DNA from 3 places in the Paenibacillus sp. FSL F4-0236 genome. Region 2 is predicted to be linked to each of the others. Evidence: riboswitches for the same ligand, from Rfam matches in the RefSeq annotation. Region 2 holds a riboswitch; each other region holds the start of a gene.
What was found. A riboswitch is a leader RNA that binds a small molecule or an ion and turns the genes downstream of it on or off. The one in region 2 is predicted to bind cobalamin.
Positions count from the first base shown of each region.

Region 1: it holds a riboswitch for cobalamin, as region 2 does, so the genes downstream of both, metE (5-methyltetrahydropteroyltriglutamate--homocysteine S-methyltransferase) here and NSQ29_RS23535 (S-layer homology domain-containing protein) in region 2, are expected to answer to the same signal.
Region 3: it holds a riboswitch for cobalamin, as region 2 does, so the genes downstream of both, NSQ29_RS25030 (anaerobic ribonucleoside triphosphate reductase) here and NSQ29_RS23535 (S-layer homology domain-containing protein) in region 2, are expected to answer to the same signal.

Region 1 covers NZ_JBBOBK010000001.1:972,051-980,310, reverse strand. Annotated here, with positions in the region: gene NSQ29_RS04420 (DUF1540 domain-containing protein) at 423-575, shown strand; gene metE (5-methyltetrahydropteroyltriglutamate--homocysteine S-methyltransferase) at 714-3,035, opposite strand; cobalamin riboswitch at 3,169-3,374, opposite strand; gene NSQ29_RS04410 (undecaprenyl-diphosphate phosphatase) at 3,633-4,493, opposite strand; gene NSQ29_RS04405 (DedA family protein) at 4,543-5,166, opposite strand; gene NSQ29_RS04400 (ABC transporter permease) at 5,184-7,133, opposite strand; gene NSQ29_RS04395 (ABC transporter ATP-binding protein) at 7,108-7,878, opposite strand; gene NSQ29_RS04390 (sensor histidine kinase) at 7,964-8,260, opposite strand, start outside.
Region 2 covers NZ_JBBOBK010000001.1:5,246,058-5,254,317, reverse strand. Annotated here, with positions in the region: gene NSQ29_RS23545 (cellulase family glycosylhydrolase) at 1-221, opposite strand, end outside; gene NSQ29_RS23540 (hypothetical protein) at 441-1,019, shown strand; cobalamin riboswitch at 1,111-1,311, shown strand; gene NSQ29_RS23535 (S-layer homology domain-containing protein) at 1,477-6,399, shown strand; gene NSQ29_RS23530 (DUF4430 domain-containing protein) at 6,473-7,447, shown strand; gene NSQ29_RS23525 (energy-coupling factor transporter transmembrane component T) at 7,447-8,260, shown strand, end outside.
Region 3 covers NZ_JBBOBK010000001.1:5,597,116-5,605,375, forward strand. Annotated here, with positions in the region: gene NSQ29_RS25010 (hypothetical protein) at 1-14, opposite strand, end outside; gene NSQ29_RS25015 (N-acetylmuramoyl-L-alanine amidase) at 108-551, opposite strand; tRNA gene NSQ29_RS25020 (tRNA-Thr) at 516-587, opposite strand; gene NSQ29_RS25025 (MTH1187 family thiamine-binding protein) at 683-991, opposite strand; cobalamin riboswitch at 1,366-1,600, shown strand; gene NSQ29_RS25030 (anaerobic ribonucleoside triphosphate reductase) at 1,818-3,803, shown strand; gene nrdG (anaerobic ribonucleoside-triphosphate reductase activating protein) at 3,800-4,315, shown strand; gene NSQ29_RS25040 (ribonucleoside-diphosphate reductase subunit alpha) at 4,371-6,704, shown strand; gene NSQ29_RS25045 (ribonucleotide-diphosphate reductase subunit beta) at 6,950-7,981, shown strand; gene ssuE (NADPH-dependent FMN reductase) at 8,153-8,260, opposite strand, start outside.

The DNA.
Region 1 (8,260 bases), 4.3 Mb from region 2:
GAGCAAAAATCAACCTGGGTTAGAAGTGCTTTGTTTAATGGCATAAAACCGCTTAATAAGCTTGCCACTGTTTGTTTTGCGGTTACACTAAAGCTTGTATTCGCAATATAGCCTTGAGATACTGAAAAGCTAATGTTTAACAACGAATTTACAGAAGCACTGTTGTATACAGGCTGAGAGATTCTTCTAGTCAAACCACTTCTAGTGACATATGGGACACCATAACCATTCGAATAACTCATTTGCTTACACGCACTTTATTTGGTACAATTACCACGTCTAAACACGTAAAAAAATACCAAAAACCCTCTATTCATAATGAATGAGGGCAGAACACGGTTCTGTTCGGACAAGCTCCACCTTGTTGAACAGAGAAGTTTTTTAATAATGCTGTCTATTACTAAAAGGGGAGGTGAACCCTCATGGCAAAAGACGTAATTTGCGAAGTTAACTCCTGCACCCACTGGGCAGAAGAGAACAAATGCAGTGCTGATTCTATCTTTGTAGCTTTCCACAGCTCCCAAGAACCTACACGTGCAGAAGAAACAGATTGCAAGACTTTCGAAAGCAAATAAGGTGATAATTTGAAGGGACCCTCCACGGTTCCTTCTTTTCTTTTCTCATTCTATCAAGAATGAGAATTATTATCAAGTGGCTGAAATAAAAAGCCAGGGAGAAATTCCCCGGCTATGATTTATTGTATACTTCTTATGTTATTTGGAAGCACTAACTCCTGCATTTTCTCTTGCAATAGCGGCAGCCTTTACCATGTTACGAAGTGCATCTTCCGTCTCCTGCCAGCCACGTGTCTTAAGACCGCAATCGGGATTAATCCAGAACTGTTCAGGATCAAGCACCCGCAGCGCACGATCAATATTAGCTGTCATCTCTTCTACTGCAGGAACCCGTGGACTATGGATATCATATACACCAAGACCAATTCCTTTATCATACGCCTGCTCCTCAAAGCTAACGATCAGTTCCCCATGGCTACGTGAAGTCTCAATAGAGATAACATCCGCATCCATCGCTGAAATGGAGTCTATCATGTCATTAAATTCGCTATAGCACATGTGGGTATGAATTTGTGTCGTAGCCTTCACATGATTCGTCGCGATACGGAACGACTTCACCGCCCAATTCAAGTATGCCTCATGATCTTCAGCCTTCAAAGGAAGTCCTTCACGGATAGCCGGTTCATCTACTTGAATCATCTCTATGCCTGCATCCTCCAATGCTTTAACTTCATGACGGAGCGCTAAGGCAATTTGATTCGCTACTGCTTCCCGACTAAGATCATCACGTACGAAAGACCAATTGAGAATCGTAACAGGACCAGTCAACATACCTTTAACAGGAAGGGAAGTTAACGACTGAGCATAGACGCTTTCTTTTACAGTCATAGGCTGGATAAAAGCTATATCCGCATAAATAACTGGTGGCTTAACGCAGCGTGATCCGTAGGATTGAACCCAGCCATTACTAGTAAATAAGTAACCATCCAACTTCTCCCCGAAAAACTCCACCATATCGGTTCTTTCGAACTCACCGTGCACGAGTACATCCAGACCCAGCTTTTCTTGGAAAGTGATTGCATCTGCAATCTGCTCACGAACGAACCCGTCGTAACGCTCTTGATTCCATACGCCTTTACGCCATTTCAACCTTGCCTGGCGCACTTCTACGGTCTGTGGAAAGCTTCCGATTGTTGTCGTTGGCAGAAGTGGCAGCTGCCACTTCTCCTGCTGCACCTTCAGGCGTTCAGCAAAAGGTAGGCTACGTTGGTCTGGTAAATCTGTAAGTCCGAGAACTTGCTCGGCCACATCCTTACGACCGCGTTCAGGAAGTGCACGGAAGGCAGTAAGGGCTTCACGACTGGCCGTCAACGCAGCAGCAGCTTCTGTTGTACCCTCTAAGGCTGCAGCAAGCAGGCCAAGCTCTCTAAGCTTCTCATCAGCAAAAGCTAAAGCAGCCTTAACGGTGGCCTTCAGCTTCACCTCACCCTGAACAGTAACCGGAACATGCAGCAAACTGCAAGAAGGCTGTATAATAAGACGATCAAGTGATACATGTACACTCAGCTTCTCGATCAGCTGCAGCTTAGCATCCAGATCCGAGCGCCAGATGTTGCGTCCGTCAATAATACCCGCTCCCAGCCACTTATCCTCAGGCCAGCCAAGACGTTCAATCGATGCCAGGTTCGTCCCGCCATCATGGACAAAATCGAGACCTAAACCTTGCACCGGAAGCTTGAACAGTGCCTCCAGCGGTTCAGCAGCTTCAAAGTAAGTCTGCAGAATAATATTTAATCCAGGCACGGATTCAGCAATTTCTGTGTAAATCGAGTGAAGTAAGGATAATTCTGATTCATTTATTCCTGTAACAATCGCTGGTTCATCAATTTGTACCCAGCTTACTCCTTCTTGCTTCAGTTCCTGCAACAGCTGAACGTAAACCGGAAGAAACCGAGCAGCAATCTTCGCAATATCCGCAGATGCAAATCCTTTTGACAACTTAAGGAATGTATAAAGGCCTAAAACCACAGGTTTACCCTCAATTCCCGCTTGGGACTTGGCAAAACGATAAGCAGCCAGTGGTTTATTCTCGGTCAGACGCGGCGTTTGTGCACCGATCTCTGGAACGATGTAATGATAGTTCGTATTGAACCATTTAGTCATCTCGCAAGCGGTAGCCTCAGCATTTCCTCTAGCCATCGCAAAATAAAGATCAAGCCCAATATCGCCACCATCATACGCATAACGTGGAGGTACGATCCCGAACATTACAGCTGTATCTAGCACATGATCGTAGAACGTAAAATCATTTACCGGAATTAAATCAATTCCTGCCTCCTGCTGAGTCTTCAAATGCTGAAGCTGAATTCCTGTCATTTCAGTACGGAACGCTTCCTCATTTATTTTTCCCGCCCAGAAGGCTTCCAACGTTTTCTTCCACTCGCGGTTTTTTCCGATTCTTGGATAGCCAAGATTGCTTACTTTTACTTTGTTCGTCACTTTGCAGCTCCCCTTCTCCATCTTCTTATTTTGGACTCGATATCACTTGCATTCCTTTAAAAAAGAGCGCCCTTCCCTAAAAAAGTCAAAGGGAAAGACGCCCATAATATACCTATGGTTAACGTCTAACACCTTCCTATCCTCCGTAGGTGAAGCAGTGCTGTTGAAACAGGCAGGTCTCCTGGCTAGCGGTGTCAGCATCCTTAGCAGTCTTCCCAGCAGTAGTAAATTGCCAGTGACATATGTTGCTATGGACTCTTCCGTTACAGTGGCGGGACCGCATCGGCTTCAAACCGAATTTCCCTATTAAGCCTACCGAATTACTAATTTCCGGCAAGCACCTGTCTCCGATATTGTCAAGCTAAAACGCCTTCGGTGTCCTTATACGGACGGTAGGCGTTTATGCGAGAATTATAAGAAAGTATTTCGTGATACTTATACTTTCTTATCATCCATAAGCTAAAACGCCTTCAGCGTCCTTTTAAGGACGGTAAGCGTTTATGCGAGAATTATAAGGATAAAGTGAGTGTCTTAAATCTGATGTCATCATACGTGAAAGCCCCCGTCATCTGCAATAGATTACGGGGGCTTTTGTTATATCGATTCCTTATAACGGATTTAGAAAAACACGAAATATACTACTGCAGCAAGTACTATGCGATATATAGCAAATGGTAAAAGCTTAATCCGGTTGATCAATTTCAAGAAGAAACGCATCGATAATAGTGCAAATACAAAGGCACTGATAAAGCCTGCAATGAAGAACGGCAGGGCATCGATGGTGAAATATTGCCAGTTCTTCATCAGTGAGAGTAAACTGGCGCCTGCCATGATTGGAACAGCCATAATAAACGTGAAATCAGCAGCAGCGCGATGACTCATACCCAGAAGAACACCACCAGAAATCGTCGACCCGGAACGAGAAAATCCCGGCCACAAGGAGAAGCACTGGACCAGACCAACACCTAGCGCCTGCTTATATGTAATCTGATCGACACTCTCCGTTTGAATCTTCTTTGGTCCGAATAGATCCGCAATAATCATTAATACAGCACCGACTACTAGACCGATTAACACGGTGGATGTAGAGAATAAATGCTCGTCAATATAATCATTAAACAGAACCCCCAGCACGCCTGCTGGCACTAAACCTACAAGCACCTGTGTAAGCTTCAGGTGGCCGCCTTTTTCAAGCTGTGGTTGTTGCTCGGTTACAGGATCCAACTGCTTGCGGCTGAAGTGCTTTAAGCCCAGCAATTCAATGAACCTATTTCTAAAAATAACTACAACTGCTAATATTGACCCCAGCTGTATAACCACTTTGAACGTATTGGCCGTATATTGCCCAAATAACTCTGTCGATTTTAACCACATATCATCAACAATAATCATATGACCTGTGGAGGATACCGGAGCAAATTCAGTCAATCCTTCAACAATTCCCAAAATAATAGCTTTAATAATCGTTAATAGCTCCATTTGTTCTCCTCCTTTTAATCATAACTTTTATCTATAAGTCCTTCTCGGCTCAACCTTCGGTGTTCATTTTCCGGCTGCGCTTGCGGAAGAACAAATACCCAAGGATCACTACTCCACCTGCAAGAAGCACGTACACTACGTTGGAGTACATATCCATATACATGGCGATGTCTTCCCATGACTCACCCAATGCCGCACCAATAAGCACCAGCAATAGATTCCATCCCAGCGTACCAATCGTTGTGAAGATCATAAACACTCCAAATTTCATGCCCGACATCCCTGCAGGGATCGAAATCAAACTACGCACTAGTGGAACCATCCGACAAAATAATACGGTCCAATAGCCATATTTGTCAAACCAAGCGTCAGCCTTGTGGATGTCCTTTTTGCTAATCCGGAGTAGGCCGCCCCAGCGTTCAACGATCTTTTCCAATCGATTTACATCCAACAAACGACCGATATAATAGAGAATTACTGCACCCAGCAGTGAGCCAAGCGTAGCAGCAATAATTACACCAGGAATGGTCAAATTCGTTGTGGTTGTCATGAATCCGCCAAAAGGAAGGATCACTTCGGAAGGAATCGGTGGAAATATATTTTCAAAAGCGAGCATCAGGAAAATACCAAAGTAACCAAACTGCTCCATAAAATCTGTAATCCATGCTTGCATTTCGTAACCCCCATTATTCAGATCAAGTTCTTCTTCAAGTTGCGTAAATAACGGCTGCGAATAAAAAAGAAGTAAAGTCCCTGGACAGCCAAATATCCCAATAACACCGCCCCGGTCTCCACAGCAATAGATAAGTAAAACAACCGCTGAAGCGCAATAAAGGCAAACACACTATGCAAAATGGCTACCCCAACCGGAACAAAAAACAACAACGACAATTGTATCGTTACAATTCGGTTTAGCTCTTGATCTGTAAGTCCCATTTTGGACAATGTAGAATATTGATGGCGATCATGATCTAGATCTGTATACAGCCGGAAGTAAAGGAAGCTGCCTGCTGCAATGAAAAAGACAGTGCCCACCAGTAAAGAAGCGAATAGCATCGTGTTGTACAATGTTCTCTGTATTTCAAACAGCGTGCCGCTAACAACAATCGCGTATGGCGAGTTACTTTCATAGGACCGTTTCCCTTTATGAGCAAGATCCGCCGCTATACCTACTGTTCGCGGGAAATCATCCATGTAAAATCCTGTATACAAATCGGTCTGTACGGGATGAATAGCCTTGTAAAGCTCATCGCTAATCACAACACCACTGAAATCTCCCCCATCCCTTCCATCCAGCTCCGGCAATAGATATTCGGCAATCGGAACATGCTGGGTATAACCCATTTCTCGAATGGAAAGACCTTGCTTCAAGCTGTATATCGGCTTTACTCTACCCGCTTGCAGACTCCGGTCTCGTTGCGAACCGATCATCACCAGTCCTTCATCTCCACTTAGAGGCTGCTCATCCGTCGTAAACCCTGCACGAAGCAGAGCAAGCTTATAATCACTGTAAGCAATCAAGGGAAGCTTTAACGTGCGATCTGGCCCGGTCTGAGATTCCACCTCTGCGTATTTAATCGGAATACTAAGTGTCTCATAGGGTAAACCGAGCGTTGTAAGCTCTTCCTTAATTTCGTCCAAATGCTGATCAAAAGGATCCTGCAATTGATTGCCTTTGGCTACATAACCAACTGCTGCGGGATAGTCCAATTTCAACTCTCTGGAAAGCGTATGGATCGATGCGAATACTCCCACTGAAGTAAAAGATACTGCGGATACAATCGTCACCATAAAGAACATTCGGGCATTCTCTTTCCAGCGGTAAGACAAGCCCGATAAAGTAATGATATTCGTGTGGTTCCAATACAGGCGCCGGATCGTCTTAAGTAGTTTAACAGTGTAAATACTGAGCTGAGTATAAAAGAGATAGGTACCCGCAACCGTAATTATAACGACCGGGAACATCACCTTTTCAACCGAAGCCGCTTGTGCTGTAGCTGCCATAAAATAGCCCGTTAACAGCAATAAAGCAGACAGTAAAGATAACACCAAGGAAACTTTAGGTTCCTCTTCTGCTTTTCGTTCTCCCTGAAACAGCCGCATCAGTGATTCATTCCCAATAAAGAAGAACGTGCTTAGCGAGATTAGAATAAATAACAGCGCAAAGCTACATATCGTTAGTACAAGCGCCTGCCATGGAAGATGAAACGTTAAAAGAGGTATCCCTAGAAAAGTAGATCCGATCATCAAAAACAACTTACCCAGAATTAACCCTAGTAAAGTACCTGTCAGGATGGCAGAGGTGCCGATCATCATATTTTCCAAAAATACCATCATGTTCAGCTGTCGCTTCGTCATTCCATGCATCAATAAAATCCCAAACTCCATCTTACGTGACTGCAGGAACGATCCGACCGATACAAGAACGAACAAGGAGCAAAACACATAAATAATGGCTTCTGCCGCCATCATTGTATGAGCAGCTGTACTATAAACCAAGCTCTTAGAAATATCCGGATGGTAAATAAACAATGCGCACACAAAAAAGATCATCACTGAAAAAGCACTGACGACAAAATAAGCCGCATATTTACGCTTGTTACGTGTAACATTCCTATAAGCGAATTGCCGAAAGGTCATGGCTAGTTCCCCCAAGCAGAGACAACATATCAATGATACTTTGGAAGAAGGCGCCTCGGCTGCTCCCCCTGTACATTTCACTATAGAAACGTCCGTCTTTAATAAAGATGACTCGGTTACAAAAGCTCGCGGCCACTGCGTCATGTGTGACCATCAGCACGGTTGCCCCTTCTTCCTGATTCACCTCTGTCAGCATATTCATGACTTCACCTGAAGCTTTGGAATCCAGATTCCCTGTAGGCTCATCTGCTAAAATCAATGAAGGACGATGAATCATCGCCCGGGCGATGGCGGTCCGCTGCATCTGTCCACCTGAAATCTCGTATGTCCTTTTTTGCAGCAAATGCTCAATGTCCAGCATACTTGCTACTTCTTTCAATCTGCTCTCCATTTCCGTAACACGGACACCAGCAAGCGTGAGAGGCAGCACAATGTTCTCCTCTACAGTGAGCGTATCTAGCAGATTGAAATGCTGAAAGACGAAACCAAGCTCATGGCGGCGAAAGAGTGCCTTTTCTTTTCTGCTAAGCAGATTGGGATCACGGCCGTTGATCAGAATCTGACCGGAGGTCGGCTGGTCGATGGTGGCGATCGTGTTGAGCAGTGTTGTTTTTCCACTCCCCGAAGGTCCCATAATGCCAACAAACTCCCCTTTTTCAACAGAAAAACGGATATGATTCAATGCCTGAGTGGACACTTTACCCTCATATATTTTTGATAAATTATGAACATCTAGAATGGGCAAGTGTTACCTCTCCTTCTTTCGACTGGATTGCCTTCATTATACAAAGTGTATACACAGGCTGCCATTTCTCTAACTTACAATGACCTTACATTTTTGTAAGGTAGGACTCCCTAAACACTATCCGCACGGTCGTGCCCTTACCTTCTTCTGAGCAAATACTCACCTCGTGACCAAGTTTTCCGCAGATCTGTTTCACAAGATATAGACCCATCCCCGTGGATTCTTGAAAGGTTCGTCCATTCACACCTGTAAAATAAGGATCAAACACACGCGGCAGATCACCTGCTGGAATGCCAACCCCTTCATCTCGTATCTCCAGTACTGCTCTCTTTTCTTCTTGTATGTACCCATGGAAATATACATGTTTGCCGACTTCCGTCGT
Region 2 (8,260 bases):
TTGCCCCAGGAGGTTTCATCCTCACCTGTAGCATCTAGAGTATTGCCAAGGTTCCATCCGGGCTGCATATCGTCTACATAGGATTGGATCTTACTCTTTGGTGCTGCCTTAGCTTGTTGCTCGTCCTTAGTGGCAGCGGCGGCAATGGATGAGAACAAAGAGAGCAGAAGAGCGGTGACAAGGGTCAATGATAAGAATGATTTCTGGATTCGAGTAGTCATTGAATTCTCCTTTGTAAGATCATTTTTGAGGATGCTTAAACCTGACCTTCCGTAGTACTTTGGTGCTTAGATGAATACGTACACCTCCATGAATTTGTTGTAAACGCTTACCGAATACCCTAACATAAAATAATTTCAACGAGTACCTTACTAATTTGTGGTAAATTCATATATGAATTAGTGATTTGCAGTGTTTCCAAAGTTATGGAGGGCAATCCAGTGAGCAGATTTCATTACATAGGCTCGGCTACAGAGCTTCCGTTAGGAGAAAGAGGCAGTGTACCGTCAGCAAAGACATATAATGAAGTGAAAAATTCCCCGGAGTATAAGAAACAAAGAGAGGCTCTGCGCCTGCAAGGCATAATTCCTTTGGATGACATCGCAGATCTATCTCATTTAAGAGATGAGGACTGTCTTGTATACGACTCGGAAGAAGATGCAGCGGGTATTTTTATAGAGGAACTTGGGTATTGGAACGATGAGATTCGCAAGCATTTTCGGAGTCCATATGTGTACCGGATTTCACCGAATTGGGGCGGCTTCTCTGTATCCCCTAAGCTAAAAGATACTCTACCGGGATCATATAACGCCTCACTCAAGTGTTGTCGGGAGTTATTTAGGCTTATGACAGATTATGGGGTATCTGGTGCCGAGTTTGAGCTTTATACATGCTGGGCTGAGGAAGAAGGGCTCCCACGTAATAAAAAGTATGATCGAATCTTTGATTTGGCCTCTTTGTCACTGGAGGATGGTTTTGAGTTGAGAGAAAAAGAGTATATTGTGGTTAAAATGATTTGATATTCAATAGGATTATCGCTAACTACTCGTTATACAAAAAACAAATATTGCATGACAAAAGCATATATATTAGATATGATGAAGCATGGAAAAATTAATATTAGCAATAGGTGCCAATTATGAATGTTTCGGAAATACAATCATAGATTGGTTAAATGGAAAGCGGGTGTGAATCCCGCACGGTCCCGCCGCTGTGAAAGAGGAGTCCTTGCAAGGTACCACTGGGAAACTGGGAAGGTAGCAAGGGTGATGATACTTGAGCCAGAATATCTGCCTATTTCTGATACACCGTTAAACTCTACGAGCGATAGAGAGGTGTTTGATATAGTATATGCCTGCTATTGTTGCGGTTCACTATCTTAAACCTCTTGACGTTATGTTGAGTGGTTTTTTTGTAGTGCTATGAAAGTTTATTCTGTTTTTTAACATAGGAAGAGAAGGGAAGGGTTATGGAAACATGAAGAAAAATAAGTTTTTAGCTTGGTTACTTATTGTAGCAGTATTTATCACGACGTTCTCTACAAGTGTAATCCCGGCTCATGCGAATGAAGCAATTGCCGATAGTGCAGTTGTAACAACAGAGGTTGATCAAGCTCTAGTAGAGCAGATTAATGCGCTAGTACAAGAGCCAGATACAGAGAAGCCTACGATTTCAATAGAAGGTATACAAGATAAACAGGAAGTATCCAGTAAAGATGTAAGCTTCAAAGTAGTGGTTACAGACAATGTCTATAAAGACATTATTCCAGTAGTAAAGCTGAACCAAGTCGTTCTGTCAGCTACTAATGGTGAGTACAAAGCATCTCTAAACCCAGGTAGTAACGTAATCGCAGTAACAGCTATAGATGGCGCAGGAAACAAAGCAGATAATGTAACCTATCAGGTTACTTATAAAATCACTGCTAAAGAACAGTTAGATAAAAGCTTGGCCTACATCGTTAACACCGTAAAGAATCCTTCATTTGGAACAGGTAGCGGAGAATGGTCGATTCTTTCTCTAGCACGTGCGAACTACAAAGTACCTAACGGTTATTACAATCTCTATTACAACAATGTAGCTACGCGAATAGCAACGATAATTAAGGATGGAAAACTCGACGCTAGTAAAAGCACAGAGAATTCCAGAGCCATTCTAGGACTTACCTCTATCGGAAAAGATATCACGAATGTTGCAGGTCATGATCTAAGAAATGCACTCGCTGATTATCAATATATTCAGAAGCAAGGGAACAACGGTCCCATATTTGCTCTGATTGCACTAGATAGTCATAACTACGAGATTCCAGTATTATTCCCTGATCCTGATGAGAAGGGAGTTATATATCAAAGCACAAGAGAAAACCTGGTTCAGTACATCTTAGATAGAGAAGTTAAAAAAGGTGCAGCAGATGCCGGGGGCTGGGCTTTAGGTGTAACCAAAGCCGACGTCGATATGACCGGGATGGCGATGCAAGCACTTGCGCCTTATTACGCAAAGGATCCTAATGTAAAAGCTGCCGTGGATCGGGCGATTGCATGGTTATCGAGTGTACAAAATGCTCAAGGCGGATTTACAAGCTGGGGAAGCACAAGCAGTGAGAGCATTGCACAGGTTGTTGTTGCCTTAACTGGCGTAGGCGTAGATCCGCACAGTGACCCTAGGTTTATTAAAGAAGGAAATTCACTTATAGATGCTTTACTTAGCTTCTCTGGGCCGGATGGTGGCTTCAAGCATATTCTCACCGGTAAAGTAGACGCTATGGCTACGGATCAAGGTACATATGCGCTCGTATCCTATGATCGTCTGATCAATAATAGCAACCGTCTCTATGACATGAATGATGTTCCATTTGAACAACCTACTACCGTTGTAGCCAAACAACAATTAAATAAAAACCTTGCCTATATCCTAAACACTGTAAAAAATCCGTCTTTTGGAACAGGTAGTGGGGAATGGTCGATTCTTTCTCTAGCACGGGCCAACTTCGAGGTTCCAAGTGGCTATTACAATCTTTATTATAATAATGTAGCTGCTGAAGTAGCTAAGCTAATGAAGGATGGAAAACTCGACCCTTCTAAAAGCACAGAGCATTCAAGAGCGATTCTAGGACTTACCTCGATCGGAAAAGATATCACGAATGTTGCAGGGCATGATTTAAGAAATGCACTTGCAGATTTTCAATATGTTCAGAAGCAAGGGCTTAATGGTCCCATATTTGCGCTGATTGCCTTAGATAGTCATAACTATGATATTCCTGTAGTAGAAGGCGTTACAGATCAAACCACAAGAGAAAAACTGGTTCAGTATATTTTAGAAAAAGAAGCACCAACTGGTGGATGGGCGTTATTTGGTACTAAAGCCGATACCGATATCACTGGAATGACGATGCAAGCACTTGCGCCTTACTATGCAAAGGATCCTAATGTAAAAGCTGCTGTGGATCGCGCGATTGCATGGTTATCAAGCACACAGAATGATCAAGGTGGATTTACAAGCTGGGGAAGCACAAGCAGTGAGAGCATCGCGCAGGTCATTGTTGCTTTAACTGGCGTAGGCATAGATCCGCACAGTGACTTAAGGTTTGTTAAAAAGGGAAATTCACTGATTGATGCACTGCTTACCTTTGCTGATCCGGATGGTGGATTTAAGCATATTCTCACCGGAAGAGTAGATGGGATGGCTACGGACCAAGGTACGTATGCACTTGTGTCCTATGATCGTCTGATTAATCACAGTAACCGTCTCTTTGATATGAATGATGTGGTAATTGAACAACCACCTGTACAACCAGAGGGTCCGAAAGAATTTCCGTTACCTTCTGGTGATAAGCCGGAAGTTGTAATCAATGATGATGCTCATGATTATATCGTTCCGATCAGCACAGGAGATAGCAACAAGGAAATAACGGTAGTTATTCCTAAAAGTCAACAATCGAAGGTTAGTGTTAGTTTACCTAATAACAGCGATCTTCCTCAGATTGAGGCTACCAAAGGTGACGTATCTGTAGTCATTCCTAAGGGTGCAAAAGTTACAAGTGGAAATGCCGCAGCGATTGAACTAATGTCACCTTTAACAGGCACAGAAGCTGCACTAAAAGATAGTCTGAATCAGATTATTTCCCAGGATAAGAAGCTGGAGAGCATTATTCAAGCTTTTTCTATGGGTGGCAGCGCAAGAGTAGAATTCAGTCAATTTATCACATTAACCTTTAAGGACCTTAAAGGAAGAGATGTAGCTTATATTCAAAATGGTGCACCTCATGCGATTCAAAAATTTGCAAGTGACGCCTTAGGTTTGGCAAGCGGCAAGTCAGAGTATGCCTACGATAATGGAAATGATTTAATCGTAAAAACCAATCACTTCACTGATTACATTGCGTACACATCCAGTGTAGTTCAGACACCTGGTGGCGACGGTGGTAGTGGCAATGGTGGAGGAACCACTCCATCGAAACCATATGTAACCCTATCCGTGGATAAGCTTACGATTAAGAAGGGATATGTTCTTCCATCTGTACAGGTAGAGCTACAATCTGGTGACACAGTGTGGTCTGTACTAGAAAGAGTGCTAGATAGCCGCGATATCGACTATAGATATTCTTGGAACAGTACATTTGGAAGTGTATATGTTGAATCCATAGCTGGTGATGGAGAATTTGACCATGGTAGCGGTAGTGGATGGATGTATAATGTGAATGGAAAATATCCTAATTATGGTGCATCTTCATATAACCTAAGTGCCGGGGATAGAATTCAGTGGCGTTATACTACGAATTTGGGTGTGGATCTAAATGCACCGATGCCAACTTTGAGCCCAACTCCAACCCCATCTGCTACACCAAAACCAAGTGGTACGCCAGCTCCAGGTAATATTGCTAAACCGGGTGACCCGAATGCGAGTCCATCGCCAACAGCGACTCCTAACGATATCAAGCAAGTGTATAAAGACGCCGATAAGATCTCATCCTGGGCGTTCTCAGCGATTGAAACAGCTACAGTAAAAGGGTACATCCAAGGTAACAATGGTCAGGTAAATCCGAAAGATCACATTACAAGAGCAGAATTTACTAAGATCCTAGTATCAGCATTGGAACTTGATATCAAGAGTGACAAAGGAATTACCTACAAGGATGTCGCTCTGGGAGATTGGTTCTATCCATATGTGAATGCTGCTCATAAAGCAGGGTTAATTACAGGCTTTAATAATGAATTTAAGCCAAATGATAAGATTACTCGCGAACAAATGGCAGCCATTATTGTCAGAGCATTATCAATCCCGGCTACGAAGCCTGGGACAGCTATTAAAGATATCAATACTGTGTCTGCGTGGGCAAAAGCAGATGTGGAAACCATTGTTGCCACCGGACTTATGTTAGGTGACAATAATCAGTTTAAGCCTAAAGAGCTTGTAACTAGAGAAATGGCAGCTGTTGTAGCTACTAGAACCCATGATTATAAGAGTGGCGACAAAGCAGTTAGTCCATACATTCAGAACACAGCAGCCTTTTTGCAAAAAACAGTGACAAACCCGGTCATATCCTCGGTTGGCGGGGATTGGACAGTGTTCGGGCTGGCACGTTCTGGTGTGAAGGTTCCAGATAGTTATTACGCTAAGTACTATGCGAATGTAGAAGCCACCCTTAAAGAAAAAGCTGGGAAGCTGCATAGCGTAAAATATACGGAATATGATAGAGTTATTTTGGCATTAACTTCAATCGGCAAAAATATTGATAAAGTGGCGGGTTATAACCTTCTTGAACCACTCGCTGATTTTGATACTGTAATCAAGCAAGGCATTAATGGACCTGTGTTTGCCCTGATCGCTCTGGATAGTAATCATTACGACATTCCAGTGGTTAAGGATGTAAAGACGCAGACAACTAGAGAGATGCTCATTGATTACATTTTAGGTAGAGAGATCAACGGCGGGGGTTGGGCACTAGGCAGTAATGCTACTGCGGCCGATCCGGATATTACGGGAATGGTTATACAAGGCTTGACCCCTTATTACAAAACGAATGCTAAAGTAACGGCTGCTGTGGATCGTGGAATTGCTTGGTTATCCAAAACGCAAACAGCAGACGGAGGTTATGCAAGCTGGGAGTCTACGAACTCCGAGAGCATTGCTCAGGTGATCGTAGCTTTAGCTGGACTTGGTATAGATCCACATAAGGATTCCAGATTCATTAAAAATGGCCGTTCAGCGGTAGATGCGTTGCTTGGCTTTGCTGCACCTGAAGGTGGTTTTTATCACGTGAAGCAGGGTGGAGTAGGCAACGGAGGCGCGAAACCCGGAGAAGTAGATCTTATGGCTACGGATCAAGCGATGTATGCACTGGTTGCTTATGATCGGTTGGTTAAGGGTCAGACGAGTCTTTATGACATGACAGACGTTAAATAGAACTTTATTTAAAGAGATAAGCAAGGGTAGCGTGTATACCCTTGCTTATTATTTAAGGTGGGGAACTTAAGAAATGAACAAGAAAAAATGGCTAACAGCGATACTAATTATTGGTGTGTTGGCGATTGCCTTCTTTTGGGGCGGGAATTATCAGAAGAGCCCGAACAAGGTTGCGAGTAACAGTGTTGAGTCTCAAGTTGTAGAATCAGCCAATACGGCCTCCAATCAGAATGTTGATGTAGAGCCTACAACCTCAAGTGATGCCGAGACAACGGAGATAGCTCCTACAGCTACACCTGGTGAAACAGCTAAGCCTAAGCCCGTTGAAACGGTAAAACCAACTGAAGAGGTAACGCCAACCGAAACTGCGGTAACAGAGGTTGAAAAGCCGACTGCAACACCTAAATCGGATACACAGGCACAACCGACCGTAACACCAAAAGCGGCTAAAACGTCTGCGCCGGAAACGAAAGCAACGGCAAAACCAGTAATCAAACCGGATTCAAAAGTAGCGACAACAGAAACAAAGCAGGAACCGAAAAAGGATAAATTCCTTACCGATCCAGTACCGAGCGGGAAACCTAAGCCCGTGGAATGGCAAGATGCAACGGTAGATAAGAAGAAGCAATTAACGGCTACTTTGTCCGTGTCGGCAGCAACGATTTTAGATAATATGGATATTTTCAATAAGGATAAGGTTGAAGTATTGCCGGCAGATGGTATCATTTATAAAGCGCAGAAGGTAACCTTTTATGAAGGTGAGTCTGTGTTTGATGTTTTGTTAAGAGAGATGAAGAAGAATAAAATCCATATGGAATTCAGCATGACGCCGATCTATAACAGTAATTATATTGAAGGCATAAACAATCTGTATGAATTTGATGCTGGAGAGCTTAGTGGATGGATGTACAAAGTAAATGGCTGGTTCCCTAACTACGGCAGCAGTCGTTATGTTCTTAAGGATGGCGATGTCGTTGAATGGGTATACACTTGTGATTTAGGTCGAGATGTAGGTGGTTATGTAGCCACAGGAGGAGCTCAGAAATAATGAAGGATAGCTTTTCTACCTTTCATCCGTTTGTGAATTTTCTATATTTTGTCGTTGTATTGCTGTTTAGCATGGTGTTCATGCATCCCATATTTCAGGTGATTGCCCTTATCAGTGCAGTGGTCTACTCCTTTATGTTAAAAGGAAAGAAAGCCGTTCGATTTAATCTGCTGTACATGGTTCCTTTTCTACTATTTATGGCGATTATGAACCCTGTTTTTAATCATCAAGGGGTAACGATCTTGTTCTATTTGAACAATGGAAATCCCATCACGAAGGAATCCATTCTTTATGGTGTAGCAGCGGCGTGCATGTTTGTGACGGTAATCATATGGTTCTCCTGTTATAACGTCGTGATGACCTCGGATAAGTTTATTTATATATTCGGAAAAATACTGCCGGCACTGTCGTTGATTTTTTCGATGGTGCTTCGTTTTGTTCCTAGATACTTAGCGCAAATCAAGGTGATTTCGAATGCTCAAAAATGTATAGGCCGGGATGTCACGCAGGGAAATCTTCTCGCGCGAGCGCGAAATGGGATTACGATCCTATCGATAATGACCACCTGGGCTCTGGAAAATGCGATTGAAACGGCAGATTCCATGAAGTCAAGAGGATATGGATTGCCTGGACGTACAAGCTTTTCGATCTTCCGTCTAGATGCCCGGGACAAAGTAGCCCTCTTGATTATGACAGGCTTAATTGCGATGGTAGCCATCGGCGCAGCAATGGGTGAGAACACGATGAGATATTATCCGTCGATTAAAGCGAGCGCAATTACACCTTTTAGTATCCTTGTATATATCGCTTATT
Region 3 (8,260 bases), 350 kb from region 2:
CAATAAGCATCCATCAGGAAACTCCCCCTCGCTCGTATTACTTTATTTTATGATGAGAGGTTACGCCGGTAACGGCCAGCAGCGCCCAAAACTTCCGGCTCGACAAATTAACTTTCCAGTTCACTTTGTAAGGTTAACTGTCTTACTTGCTCTTTCTTGCCGTTTACGAGTACTACCACTTTATTGTCATTGTTGCCCTGATTCGCTGTTTCCTTCTTTTTCAGCCCTAGGTACTTTGCAATCCCGATCACATGGCTATCAATGATTGCTTGGATAACCACATCTTTTTTGAGTTTGGCAGCGTCGGTTACCACATCCAAAAATAAATTCTCCGTGAGTACTGCAGGTATGTTGCTCTCACGCACCACGTGCAGGTTTTTTGCCTTTTGGCCCCGGTCGTTGGGGACTCCATTACAAGCGGAAAAGACACTCTTTCGGTAAAAGAATGGTAGAAGAATCAAAAAAGCGCGGCTCTTGAAATTCCAAGAATCCGCGCCACAAAAGGTTTTTTTGGATGCTGGTGAAGGGAATTGAACCCCCGGCCTACGCATTACGAGTGCGTTGCTCTACCCCTGAGCTACACCAGCTTAAGGCTGATTTTTCTGTCAAACAAAAAATATTATACAACTTTCAGCCAGAAACGCAAGCCTATTTCTCCCTATTTCCCTACTCTCCCAAACTGCTATTCCACCTGTAGTTTACGCTCCACAGACTCCAGCTTTCCACGGCTAGTGGAGGGTTTATCGCGGCGGTCGTCTATTTTAAGTGAGGTAGAGACACGCTCTGCACCTGCGGCAAAAGGAGACTCGTGCAGCGCTTCGACTGCAGCAAAAATACGCTGAAGAGGCCCTTCGATGATTGTACCCATGGATGTAAGCTCATAAGTAATCCCTTCTACCGTCTTCAGCACTCGCTGCATATCCGCAACATAGCTGCTAAGGCTCGTACTACCTGTTCCAATCGGAATAACGGTTACTTCAGCAATAGGCATGAGAATACCTCCTCGGAATTTTAAAGTATGTGTCTCCTTCTATTGTAACAACTCCACCGCTCTCCCACAAATGATCTCAGCTTTATTATGCCCCTTCTTCTTTCCCCAAAATTCTCCGAAATATGACTTTCGCCACAAGTATTTTTTCTAACATGAATTCTAGGGTCATCTGCACTACATTTATGGACTCTTTGTGGCATCTTTTCGGAAAATTTATGAATCATTTTTTATATGCCTGTGGATCAATTGTGGATTACTTATGGACAGCCTGTGGATCATTTGTGGAGTACTTTTGAAGAACCCGCTCCCCGCGCGGGTTTTCTAAAAAACTGTTTACAAACACAACATCTTGGGTTATTTTTATCTAACGACAACAAAATATAGTGGAGACAGGCGCTTTGATCCTTTATCGGAATTAGAGCTTAATAGGGAAGTACGGTGAAAATCCGCTGCGGTCCCGCCACTGTAACCGGATGCCCCTTACAAGCTTTTAGAAGCTTAAGATGGGCAGATCTCCTGGCAGAAGCCACTGAGGGGTAAGAGCCCCCTTGGGAAGGCGCTGAGAGGTCCTACGGAAGCCAGGAGACCTGCCTGTTTCGACGACACCAACTATGAGTGCCTGCGAGGAACAGGAACGGTGTCCGCATGCGGTCATCTTCTTAGAGGCCACTACAAATATCTGTGTGGATATTTACATAACGCATCGGGCATTTTCTGCCATCCTCGCTAGAGGATGCTTTTTTTATGAGATCACAATGAATATACGGCCGCTTATGCGGCCCCACTTCTTAATGATAGGACGATAGACTGAGAGGAGAGCTATACAATGACGTTGTTGGAGAGACAATTTAACGGTACAACAAATGCACGAGAAGTTCTTTTAGAAGAGCTCATTGATTTAGGACGCGATATTATCGACAGCCGGGATTTGGACCTGCTGCGCGAGAATGCCAATTTGAACGGAGAGAGTTTCTCCGGTAAAATGAGCAAGTTCGGCAGTGAATATTCAAAATGGTACGCCCGCAACTTTACGATGCCGCCGCAGCTAGTGCAAGCCATTGATGACAATGTCGTCTATGTGCATGATCTGGATCAATACGCAATCGGAACGACTAACTGCATTTTTATCCCGTTTGATAAGCTTCTCCGCGAAGGCTTCAACACCGGCAACGGCAGTGTTCGTCCTCCGAACTCCATAATGACAGCTATGTCACTGGTAGCAATTATTTTTCAATCCCAGCAAAATGCTCAATATGGCGGCGTATCCGCCAATAAGCTCGACAATGATCTGGCACCTTATGTAACCAAATCCTTCGCTAAGCTGTTCCGCAAGGGTCTGGATTATTTTGATGAGGGACAAGCTAATCAATCTTTGGGCGAGATTACAATGAGCCGGACCGATCTGGCGGAGTTATATCCAAAAGCGTTCCGTTTTGCACTAAAGGAAACCGAAATCGAAACCCTGCAAGCGGCTGAAAGTATGGTACATAATCTCAATACCATGTCCAGCCGATCCGGTGGGCAAATTCCGTTTACCAGCATCAATTATGGTACTTGTACTTCACCAGAAGGTCAGCTTGTGATCAGCTCCCTGCTAACAGCAACGATGAACGGACTTGGCAGCGGAGAAACACCTGTGTTCCCGATTCAAATCTTCAAATGCAAGCAAGGAGTCAATCAACAGCAAGGCGATCCTAACTATGAATTGTTCCTAAAAGCGGCGGATTGTTCTGCACGCAGACTATATCCAAACTTCGCTAATCTGGACGCTCCGCTCAACTTGCAGTATTATGATCCAAGTGATCCTGATACGGAATTTGCTACAATGGGCTGCCGCACCCGAGTGCTCGGTGACCGTTTTGGGCGTAATCATTGCTCCGGGAAGGGCAACCTTTCCTTTAATACACTGAATCTGGTTCGGCTCGGTCTGGCACACGGCACAGTAACAGGCCGACGTACCGTCGCAGATGAAGCTGGCTTCTATGAGGATCTAAACCACTATATGGATATTGCGCTGGAAGGACTTCTTCATCGGTTCCACATCCAAAGCGCGCAAAAGGCTAAAGCATCCGATTTCATGATGCGAGAAGGCGTCTGGGAAGGCGGCGAAAATCTCGCTCCTGAAGACTCTGTAGGCGAACTGCTGAAACATGGTAGTCTGTCGCTTGGCTTCATCGGTATGGCGGAATGCATGAAAGCCATGTACGGCAAACACCATGGCGAGGATATGGAAGTCCATGCCAAGGCTGTGGCTATCGTGCGTCACATGCGGGAGTATTGCGACCTTAAAAGTGAGGAACTTAATCTCAACATTACCTTGTTCGCAACACCAGCAGAGGGCCTGTCCGGCAAATTCACCAAGATTGATCGCAAGGTACTGGGTTCTATTCCGGGCGTAACTGACCGTGAGTATTATACGAACTCTTTCCACATCCCTGTATACTACGATCTAGGTGCTGCTCAGAAGATCAGCTTGGAAGCTCCTTTCCATGAATACTGCAATGCCGGGGCTATTTCTTATGTCGAATTAAATGGCAATGCCCGCAGCAATCCATCTGCTTTTATCAAAATCATTAAATATGCATTAGAACAACAGGTCAGCTACTTCAGCATTAACCATCCGATTGACCGCTGCTCCAGCTGCGGATACGAAGGCGTAATTGGGACAAACTGTCCTTCCTGCAACGCACATGAGAATGACGTGCACATCCGTCGTTTGCGCAGAGTTACAGGTTATTTAACTGGCGACTATCAGACCCGCTTCAATGCCGCCAAACAAGCCGAAGTACGGGATCGCGTTAAGCATCTATGAATATTTGCGGATACTATCCGGAGTCGATTAACGAGGGAGAGGGCATGCGGGCCGTCCTCTTCATCAGCGGCTGCCGTCATCGTTGCCCGGGATGCTTTAATCCCGAGACATGGAACTTTAAATATGGAGAAGTCTTCACCTTAGAACGTCAACATGAAATCATTGCAGAAATCGCCGCTAACCCTTTGCTGGATGGTCTAACACTGGCAGGCGGCGATCCTTTTTTCTCGGCAGAAGAGGTACTTGGGTTCATTCATGAGCTTCGCGCCGTGCTCCCTGGCTTCCCCATCTGGATTTACAGTGGTTATACGTATGAGGAACTAACCGCCCTTCCCGGTTCGCCGGAGTGGAATCTACTTACACAGTGTCAGGTATTAATAGATGGACGTTTTATAGAAGAATTGAAAGATACTACACTTCCTTACCGAGGAAGCTCTAACCAACGCATAATCGACATTCCGGCCAGTACGAACGGCTCGGAGGTCTTTCTGTGGCAGCCTACTGCGCTATAATATATCAATTTTTGATATTCAAAATTAATCCAAAATAAGAAGGGATGAAATAACCATGCCACAATTCGTAGTAAAACCAGATAATCGCCAACTGGCTTTTGATGAGAAGCGCCTTTCCGTATACGCCGACCGTATCTTAGAAGGTCTTGATCAACTAAATAAAGAAACATTGCTGCGGGGAGTAATTTCCAAACTGCGTCGTGACTCCGTAAGTGGAGAAGAAATTAGCAATGCCTTCACCATGAGTGCTCTAGAGCTTGTAACGAAAGAAGAGCCTACTTGGAAGTTTGCAGCTGCCCGTGCCCTTCTGACTACCCTTTATAAAAAAGCAGCCGTTCATCGCCGCTATAAAGCTTATCCAGAAGAGCCTTACGGTGAGCTGTACCCGCTAATTACGGATCTCGTAAAAAAAGGAATCTATCGTGAAGAGCTTCTAAGTCATTACACCAAAGAACAAATTATCGAACTAGGTGGGTGTATCGATTATACACGCGATCTTTTGTTTGACTATATCGGTCTGCTTACGCTATCCGACCGTTATTTGGCGCATGATTTTGACGGCCGTGTAATGGAGCTTCCACAAGAACGTTATATGATTATTGCTATGTACCTGATGCACCGTGAACCAGCTGAGAAACGTCTTGAGCTTGTAAAAGAAGCTTACTGGGCTATGAGCAACATCTACATGACAGCTGCTACCCCTACAATGTCCAATGCCGGCAAAAAGGTCGCTGGACAGCTATCCAGCTGCTTCATTGATACGGTAGACGATTCCCTAGAGGGTATCTTTGATTCCAATACAGACGTAGCGCGCCTTAGCAAAATGGGTGGCGGTATCGGCGTCTACCTTGGTAAAGTACGGGCACGTGGTTCGGATATCCGTGGCCATAAGAACACTAGCTCCGGCGTAATTCCTTGGATTCGCCAATTGAACAATACAGCAGTCAGTGTAGACCAGCTCGGAACACGTAAAGGTGCTGTCGCTGTCTACCTTGATGTATTCCATAAAGATATTCTCGCTTTCCTCGATCTTAAACTAAATAATGGTGACGAGCGTATGCGTGCACATGACGTATTCCACGGTGTAACCCTGCCGGACTTGTTCATGGAAGCCGTTGAATCACGCAGCCACTGGAACCTCTTCTGCCCACATGAAGTGAAAAAGGTTATGGGCTGGACGGATGAGAACGGTCGTCCGCTTGGTCTGGAAGACTTCTACGATGAAGAGCTTGGTAAAGGCACTTTCCGTGAAAAATATGCTGAAGCTACAGCCAATTTGGAATTGTCCCGTATTACCGTTCCTGCGATCGACATCATGAAACGGATTATGAAATCACAGCTTGAAACAGGTACTCCATATATGTTCTACCGTGATACGGTTAACCGGACGAACCCGAACCGTCACCAAGGTATGGTCTTCTCTTCCAACCTGTGCACAGAAATTATGCAGAATCAATCCGCTACCGTTATTGAACAGGAAGAATTAGTAACCAAAGATGGCAAGACCCGGATTGTTATCTCCAAAATCCCTGGCGATTTCGTAGTCTGCAACCTGAATTCGATTCACTTGGCACGTGCGATTCCAGCTGGTGTGCTGGAAAGACTTGTACCTATCCAAGTACGTATGCTGGACAACGTAATCGACATTAATAATATTGAAGTTCTGCAAGCACAATACACGAACAGCCAATACCGCGCAGTGGGTCTCGGCACATTCGGCTTGCATCACCTATTGGCACTCAAGGGCATTCGTTGGGAATCTGATGAAGCCGTAGAATATAACAACCATTTGTATGAACACATCAACTACCTGTTGGTACGTTCGAGCATGGAGCTTGCCCGTGAAAAAGGCCGTTATCCGAAGTTCGCCGGTTCCGATTGGGAGACAGGTGCATACTTTACTTCACGTGGCTACGTTAGCGGTGAACAAGAAGGTAAATATGTAACCACTGAACAATGGCGCGAGCTGCAAGAAGAAGTGGCTAAAGACGGTGTTCGTAACGCATGGATGTTCGCGATTGCACCGAACGGCTCCACATCGATTATTGCCGGCTCCACAGCCAGCATTGATCCTTTGTATGAACTGCTTTCCTATGAAGAGAAAACAACTTACAAGATCGCTAACCCAGCACCGGATCTGTCCGACAAGACGATTTGGTACTATAAAACTGCGTTTACAATTGACCAAAACTGGTCGATCCGCATGGCTTCTGCTCGTCAGCGTCACGTCGATCAAGGCCAAAGCTTCAACCTGTATGTTCGTCCTGACATCAAGGCTACCGAGTTCCTTGAGCTGCATCTGAACGCCTGGAAGGGCGGATTGAAATCAACTTATTATGTGCGTAGCCGTGCTTTGACAATAGAAGAGTGTGATTCTTGCGCTAGCTAATTATCTTAGTGCCCTGAATAGAAAAACGATGATGAATTTCGTAACTGCGAGGAATGTTTGGGCTTCCGGCCGCTGTTGTCCTCAGATTTCTTGATCTATACCGTCTTCGCGGTAGAAATCCGAGGATAAAGGCGAACGCTATCGCTCCTACAGCTCCAAACTTTCTCTCCGTTACTTCATCAACCTAATTTAATTAAAGATCAGACAAGACGAATTACCCGCGCAAAAAAATGGAGGGAAAATAAATGCAACTACAAAAGATTTTTAACACTGAAGCGCCCAACCAATCCACACGCATCATCGACGGTGAGTGCTCCGGTATTCTGAACTGGAACGATATCCGCATGCCGCATATGTACAAGCTGTACAAGGTGCTGCTGCTGAATCACTGGATCGCGGATGAAATCCCAATGTCCAAAGATGCGCAACAATTCCCTATGCTCGATGCAGAGGAGCAACGCGTATTTAAGATCAACATCTCTCTACTCGCCGTGTTAGACTCGATGCAGACGATGTTCGTAAGCGACGTGAAGCGTTATTTTACTGACTCTTCTCTAGAAGCTATCTCTGCCATTATCGGACAACAAGAAGTGGTGCATAACCAATCCTATTCCTATGTTCTTTCCTCTATCGTGTCGGAAAGTGAGCAGAAAGAAATTTTTGAATATTGGAAAAAAGACCCTGTCCTGCTGGAACGCAATCAGTTTATCTCTGATATTTATCAAGAGTTCCGTGATAACCCTACGAGACAGACCTTTTTCCATGCACTGGTAGCGGATCTCATCTTGGAAGGAATTTTCTTCTACAGCACCTTCGCCTTCTTCTACAATCTGGCCCGTGACCAGAAGATGATGGCGACCAGCCAAATGATCTCTTATATCCAACGTGACGAGAATCAGCACTGCTATTTCTTCGCAGAAGTATTTAAGCAGCTGCTTGTAGATTTCCCTGAGTTGAACACTAAAGAGAACATGGATTACGTGTATCGTACGATCGACCGCGCGGTAGAGCTTGAAACCAACTGGGCTTACTACACCCTTACTAATGTCCGCGGTATTGATCTTAACGAGCTTAGTGACTACATCAAATATACAGCGAACAAGCGCTTAACCTTGATGGGTATGGAAAAAGCCTACCAAGGCGTTGATGTTAACTGCATGCCTTGGATCAAACCTTTCTCCGATGATGCGCTTAATGCCACCAAAACCGACTTCTTCGAAGCTAAGTCCCGTAACTACGGTAAGGTTGGCGACGATAACGGATTCGACGATTTGTAAGACCGGATTATAACGAACCCTATATAAAAAAGAGGCCATTCTCTACTTTCACAGTGAGATGGCCTTTTTACTATAGCAAAAAGCGTCTCTTCACCCCTTGGATCAGGTATGAATGAGACGCTTATATAGTTGGTATGAATCCATACGAAACAGAATGCTAGCTACTTAGTCTTAAGCCTTGCGTTCCACACGATGTGTAGTTTCTTCTGCAAGCTCAGCTAACGCATCATTCAGACGCAGCTTCAGCTCCTCAGCAAGCTCTACCACTCCGTGATCATT